2 regions of the Marinobacter halotolerans genome follow, and region 1 is predicted to be linked to the other one. Evidence: predicted binding sites of a transcription regulator. Region 1 holds the regulator's gene; the other holds the start of a gene.

The links. The regulator LexA, encoded in region 1, represses DNA repair genes until DNA is damaged. The targets are predictions, from matches to a motif close to CTGTNTNNNNANACAG.
Region 2: the regulator LexA is predicted to act here: its motif matches at 1,232-1,247, upstream of imuA (translesion DNA synthesis-associated protein ImuA).

The regions. Positions count from the first base shown of each region.
Region 1 covers NZ_VMHP01000002.1:397,416-400,759, reverse strand. Annotated here, with positions in the region: gene FPL19_RS12150 (DUF6586 family protein) at 133-609, shown strand; gene FPL19_RS12145 (hypothetical protein) at 657-917, shown strand; gene FPL19_RS12140 (cell division inhibitor SulA) at 953-1,372, opposite strand; gene lexA (transcriptional repressor LexA) at 1,427-2,038, opposite strand; gene FPL19_RS12130 (amidoligase family protein) at 2,233-3,210, shown strand; gene FPL19_RS12125 (gamma-glutamyl-gamma-aminobutyrate hydrolase family protein) at 3,203-3,344, shown strand, end outside.
Region 2 covers NZ_VMHP01000002.1:1,251,341-1,254,684, forward strand. Annotated here, with positions in the region: gene FPL19_RS16095 (PEP-CTERM sorting domain-containing protein) at 21-689, shown strand; gene FPL19_RS16100 (4a-hydroxytetrahydrobiopterin dehydratase) at 787-1,128, opposite strand; gene imuA (translesion DNA synthesis-associated protein ImuA) at 1,265-1,954, shown strand; gene FPL19_RS16110 (Y-family DNA polymerase) at 1,962-3,344, shown strand, end outside.

The sequences.
Region 1 (3,344 bases):
TGCCTGTTTGTTTTTTATTGTCACCAGGGCGGATTCACTGGAACAGAAGAATTTTTATGCGATAAATGGTAAGATGGTCGCTAATTCTGAAAGTGGTCAGTTCACCCTGAAAGTCCTACCGGCAGGTTCCTGATGGCATCGCAGTGGCATTCGTTGATTTCCCAGAAAGTTTTCCTTGCCAGAACCTTGCTCGCCCAGCGGGACCGTTCAGATGGCGTTCCGGTACAGGAGGCTCATTGGCAGGGGGCGGTGGAACTGGCGTTGCGCTCTCGCCAGCTGCTGCTGGTGATGGTTGCCAGGATGTATCAGGAAAAAAATGCCGAGCCGGAAAATCTGGGCGCCCTGCGCGCCCTGCTTGGCAACGATACTTCCGAAATTGCCGAACTCGAAGCGCTGTCAGCAGGCGCGTCGAACTGGTGGCAGTACCTGGATCAGCTTGAGCGCTACCAGACACGCCCACCAGCACCGAAAAAAACGATCAGCGATGAAAATATTATCGCGGTCGCGGCCGACACCGGGCCTGACCGCTCATCCAATGCCCTGAAGCAGGCACTGGCGGAACTGAAACAATTTACTGACGCCCTCGAGGAACGGCACAGCGAATGGTAAATCCATCGCAACGCCACTCCAGGGCAACGCACTGAAAGGTTATTTACATGTCACCTTCATTTTTCGAAATTGTACAACTGAGCAACGGCGACTATGCCCTGCGTCGCGTTGACGACGACAGCGCACCGCTGGTCAAGATATCGTTTTCCACAGAAGCAAAGGAAATGATGGAAGAGCGGGATATGGCGGTTGCCAAGGCAATGATTGCAGCCGGCATTGAAGCTGCTGGCGATATCAGCCACGACATTGATTTCGAGGACGAGGAACAGGACGCCATGAACGTCCAGCCCTCCTATACCCTTCACTGATACCCGTCACTGGCACCCAGCAGCGGTGCGAAGGTCTAGCGCTGGCGCAGCACAACCCCGTGACTGTTGCCTTGCGCGGACGCCTGCTCAAGAGCCGCCAGGGACTTGCGGCCCAACTTGCGGGTCCACATGATCACCGCGTGGCAGGTACCTGCGCTTAGCGCCCGCTCCGCCAACTCCCCAGCCGGATGTTCCGGTGTCGAGCGCAATACCAGCAGCTCTCCGGCCACAATGCCGCGCATCTTCTGCCATTTGCTGACGAGACTCTGGGGCGGGTCAATCCAGGCCAGCCACCGCTTTTCCTGGTTCAGTTGCGTCAGCATCGGCAGCAACAGCTGGAAGTTTTCAACCTGACCTTCAGGCAGGATAATCTCGGTTACGTTCCCGATCGCCTGTGAGGGATTGGCAGCCGCATTGGCATACGCCAGGTTCTGATTAAAGCTGAGTTGTTCCATGATGTGCCTCACGTGCCTTTCAACCGATTCTTGAGACTGTTGTTTCAAACGAACCTAGTGGAAATCCGACCGCCGGATAACACCCACACCAAGCCCTTCGATAAACAGTTCCTGCTCTGTCAGATCCACTTCTATGGGATCAAACTCGTCGTTCTCTGCAATCAGAAGGACTTTTGTCCCTTCCTTGCGGAAACGTTTCACGGTGACTTCATCCTCACCTACCCGGGCCACAACTACCTGCCCGTTATGGACGTCCTGAGTGCGGTGAACTGCGAGCAGGTCACCGTCCAGTATGCCGATGTCCTTCATGCTCATACCGCGAACGCGAAGCAGATAGTCCGCTGACGGTGAAAAGAACTCGGGGCGAACCGTGCAATGATCTTCGATATGTTCCTGGGCGAGGATGGGGCTACCCGCTGCAACCTGACCAATAACCGGCAGGCCCAGGTCTTCCTCTTCCTCCGGCAGGCGGATGCCGCGACTGGCGCCGGGTACCATTTCGATAGCGCCCTTGCGTGCCAGTGCCCGGAGATGCTCCTCCGCCGCGTTGGCCGAACGGAATCCCAGCTGCGCTGCTATTTCTGCGCGGGTGGGCGGATATCCGGTTTCACCAATGGACTGGCGGATGATGTCCAGTACCTGTGATTGCCTTGCTGTCAGTTTCATTGATTTGCCCCAGAAGGTGCCTGTTTTTATATACAGTAAAATGACTATATACAGTGTTTCATCCAGTGTAAAGCCGGGTGACCGATTTTTTCCGGGACCCATGCCAATCAGCTGTCTACACGCCCCGGTCATATGGGTGTGTTATGGTTTGTTCAGGTTTTCCAAGAGGCGAGATTGTGGCTAACAGATGTAAGATGCCGGATATTCTGAAGACAAAAGACGGCTCGGAAAGAAAGGTGGGGATAGAAGTCGAGCTTTCGGGGCTGGGCTATGAGGAGTTGGTTGTTCTGTGCACCAGGCTCCTTGAGGGCCAGAGCCAACAGGTCAACCGCTATGTCTCAGAGGTCAAAACGGATCTGGGCGCCTTCCTCATTGAGCTGGATTCCGACCCCATCAAGGATCTCGACCTTCAGGATAGCCGTCTGCCGGAATCCGTCCGCGAACTGGGCGGTCACGCCATGAGTGTGATAGATGCCGCGGCGGAAAAGATCGTCCCGCTGGAAATTATCACCCCGCCGCTGCCATTCAGCGAAGTGGAACGAATCGAGACGCTCTGCGACCGGCTGCGGGAAGCCGGCGCCCTGGGCAGCCGCGAGGCCATCTATTATGCCTTCGGTCTTCAGCTGAACCCGGAATTGCCGGACCTGGAAGCAACCACGCTGCTACGTTACCTGCGAGGGTTTGCGGCGCTCTATGACTGGCTGAAAGCACGCCATCAGCTGGACATCAGCCGCAAGCTCACTACCTATATAGAGCCGTGGAGCAGCGCCTACATTGATCTGCTGATTGACTATGACTACGCGCCGGATATGAAGCAGCTGATGGAGGATTACCTTCATCACAATCCGACCCGGAACAAGGCATTGGACCTGCTGCCACTGTTTGCTCATATTGATCGGGAACTGCTGGCCCGCTATGTTGATGATCCGCGCATCAAGAGCCGGCCCACGCTGCACTATCGGCTGCCAGACTGCGATATTGACAACCCGCTCTGGCACTTCTCGACAGTGTGGAACGACTGGGTTGTACTGGAACAGCTGGTCACCAATGCGGAAGATCTTGCGCACATGGTCAGGGCATTCCGGGACAGCCGGAAAATCCGCCTTCGCAACCTGACCCATAGCTGGCCCGAAACCACCGAACAGATGCTTCATGAAAGGAACTATGTCTGAAACGCCCGTTGAAAAGCCGGAACATCCCGGCCTGACCATTGGCATCAGCGGCCCGTCGCGGCGCAGCCTGGCCCACCGGCTGATCAGTCTTGCCCTGCGGCTTCAAGGCGCGCGCACCCACACCATAAGGCCGG
Region 2 (3,344 bases), 850 kb from region 1:
AAAACGGACATTACTGGAGTATGAAAATGATCAACCATCGGTTGTTAATGGACACGCTAAAGGTTTCAGCCGTATTGCTCAGCTTCGGGTTGATGAGTAGTGGGGCCAATGCTGCTCCGATTTATTGCAGCAGTGGTCCAAGTCAATTCAGCGTTAATGATGTCACCTGGGACGGTAGCGCAGCGGACGATTGCTATTTTGATGATGGTGAGAGTAGTGCTGGTGGCGGCAATCCCGTAGATCCCTATGAAAATGACTGGGGAACGTTCACGTCTATCGCCAAGCAAGACGGAAGTGGAAGTTCCTCAGGCTCGATTGCCGGAGTGAATTTCTCGATTGAAGGCGATATCAATTCAACGTCAGGAAATTGGTCCTTAACGTGGCTAGCGGCAGATCCTGCTGATTTACCACTGACTCTGGACTTTTTTATTGCCTTCAAAGGCAGTAATTCCCATGTCTCTTACCTGTTCGAAGATGTCATGTTTACAAGCAATCCGTTGAACGGCAGCGGAACATTCGAGATTAAATTGACTACGGGAAAAACCAGCATCCCTGCGTTATCAAACATCAATTTTTTCGCGAAAGTCGGCACACCTGTTGAGGTTCCAGAGCCCGGCACCATTGCACTTATGGCGGTTGGACTGGCAGGCCTTGTGGTAGCCCGTCGTCGCAAGACATCGGTTCAATAACCTTCGCTTTCATAGCAAAGGTGTTCTGAGAAGCAAAATGCCCCGGGTTTTCCCGGGGCATTTTTTATGCACGGAACAAATTAGTCGTAGCCGCACGCTATGCGTTAAACGCCTCATCTGTGCGCGCTGCCATAATAAAGTCATTCTTGTGCAGCCCGTGAATCTCATGGCTCCACCAGTGCACCGTCACCTTTCCGTATTCCAGAATAATCACCGGATGGTGGTCCACTTCTTCCGCCAGATCCCCTACCTTGTTGGTAAACGCCTGGGCCTGGGCAAAGTTCTTGAGCTTGAACGTGCGCTTTAACTGTTCCTCGCCGTCGACTTCCACAATCTCCCAGTCCGGAACATTCGCGCCCAGCGACTGCTTCTCTTCTTCCGTCGCTTTCGGTGCATCGGGGCTGCAGGCCTCGCACTGTTGCTTCGACAGATCGCTCATTTCAGTCTCCTTTTCTGTGCTGCTTTTGCAAGTGACATTACAAGGGTGGGCGCGAGCACTCCTTTTATCAACCGGCGCTTGAAATCACTGACCGTTCAGAATACTGTATATTTAAACAGTATTTCTGGAATTTCCCATGAGCAAGATTCTGAACACGCTGATGCAGGACGACCGCATCTGGCAGGGCCGCAGGCACAGACAAAGTACACAACCAGCAGAGCCCACCGGCTACCAGGTGCTGGACAACCAGCTCGGTGGCATTGGCTGGCCGCGGGGCGCGCTGAGCGAATGCCTGCTGGACGCCCATGGCATCGGAGAACTGCACCTGTTGCTGCCACTGATGCAAAGGCTGACCGCAAGCCGCAAAACCGTATTCTGGTTGAACCCTCCCCATACGCCCTATGCCCCGGCGCTGGCCAGGGAAGGTATCGATCTGGACCAGGTTGTTATGGTTCATACCCGTGACGACAGCGACTTCCTCTGGACACTTGAAAACTGTCTGCGCTCACCGGTGACCGGGCTGGTCATGGCCTGGCCCGGCAAACTGATGTCCAGGGACATAAGACGACTGCAGCTGGCAGCCGAAGCAGGCAGCAATGTATGCGTTCTGTTCCGGGAACGCCACTATGCCGGGCAGAACTCCCCTGCAGCCCTGCGGCTTGATCTGGAGCCGGACCAGCAACAGAACCTGACCATCAACATTATCAAGCGGCGGGGTAGCTGGCCCGGCCAGCACTGTGCTCTGACAATGGGTCACCGGGCCGACCTGTCTTTCTGCGAGGCGCCCCGTATTGTTCAGGGACCCTGGCCCGATTCCGGGCGTTAATGTCACCATGCTCTGGCTCTACCTGCACTTCCCTCACCTGTTGCTGGACCACCTCCGCCGTTCCCATGAAAACCAGGGAGCCCTGGCGGTTGTGGAAGGTGCTGGCCATAAAATCATCCAGGCCTGCCCCTCTGCAAAAGCACAGGGTGTGCGTGCGGGTATGCGCCTGAAAACCGCCCTGAGCCTGAGCCCGGAACTGCATATCGTGCAGGCAGACGAACAGCAGGAAGCGCGAATTCTGGAAGATCAGGCCCGCTGGCTGTATCGCTATGCCGCCTATATCGTACCGGTGCCGCCGGATGGCCTGCTGGCTGAGATAGGCAGCCTGCAGAAGCTGTATGGTGGCCTGCCTGCGGTCTGGCAAACGGTGGAACAGGGCCTGAACGAGCGGCAGCTCAATGCCTGGATTGCCATCGGCCACACCCCCCTGGCCGCCCGCCTGATTGCCCGTACCGGCCAGGGCGAGTGCACCGCCGATACCGGCCATATAATGCGCACACTGAACCGGCTGTCCCTGTTCGATGCCGGCTTTGACGATCAGTCCTGCCTCAGGCTCCAGCGCCTGGGCCTGAACACCCTGGGGGAAGTGTTCACCCTGCCAGCTGCAGAGCTGGCAAAACGGCTTTCGCCAGAACTGCTGGCCCGGACCCAGAAGATTCAGGGCACACGAGCAGACCCGCAAACATCCTGGCAACCGCCCCATCGATTTCGCCAGCAGGCAGACTTTGTGCAGGAAATCGAGCATGCCCAGGGGCTGCTGTTCCCGCTTCAACGCATACTCCGGGAACTGGAAGACGATCTCTGCTGGCGGCAGCAGGATACCGACAGCCTGCTACTGGTACTGCAACACCGCCATGAAGAGCCCACCCGACTGCGTATCCGCACGTCCGGCCCCGAACATCGGGCAGAGACCTTTCTCAAGCTGAGCCAGATACGGTTCGAGCAACATCCTCTGCGGGCGCCAGTCATTGCAATCATTCTGTCAGTGAACCGCTTTATTCCACGTGAAGCACCGGATGAGCGGGACCTGCTGGGAGAGACACAGGACCTCAATGAAGCCTGGCATACCCTGATCAGCCGCTTACAGGCCAGGCTTGGCAGTGATTCCCTGAGACAACTTTCGCCCCAGGCGGACCATCGTCCGGAACGGGCCTGGTCCGCTTCGGATGTTATCCGGAACAGTCACCGGCGGGCGCACGTTGAATCCAGCCAATTGCCGAGGCGGCCGCTCTGGCTTTTGAAAGGCCCACAACCCCTGACAGAGCCGCCGGCCACCTGGTTTTCCGGGCCGGAACGAATCAGCGGCGGCTGGTGGGACGGGCAACGGGTACACCGGGATTACTATATTGCGCAACTGCACACCGGCCAGCTGGCCTGGGTGTTTCACGAT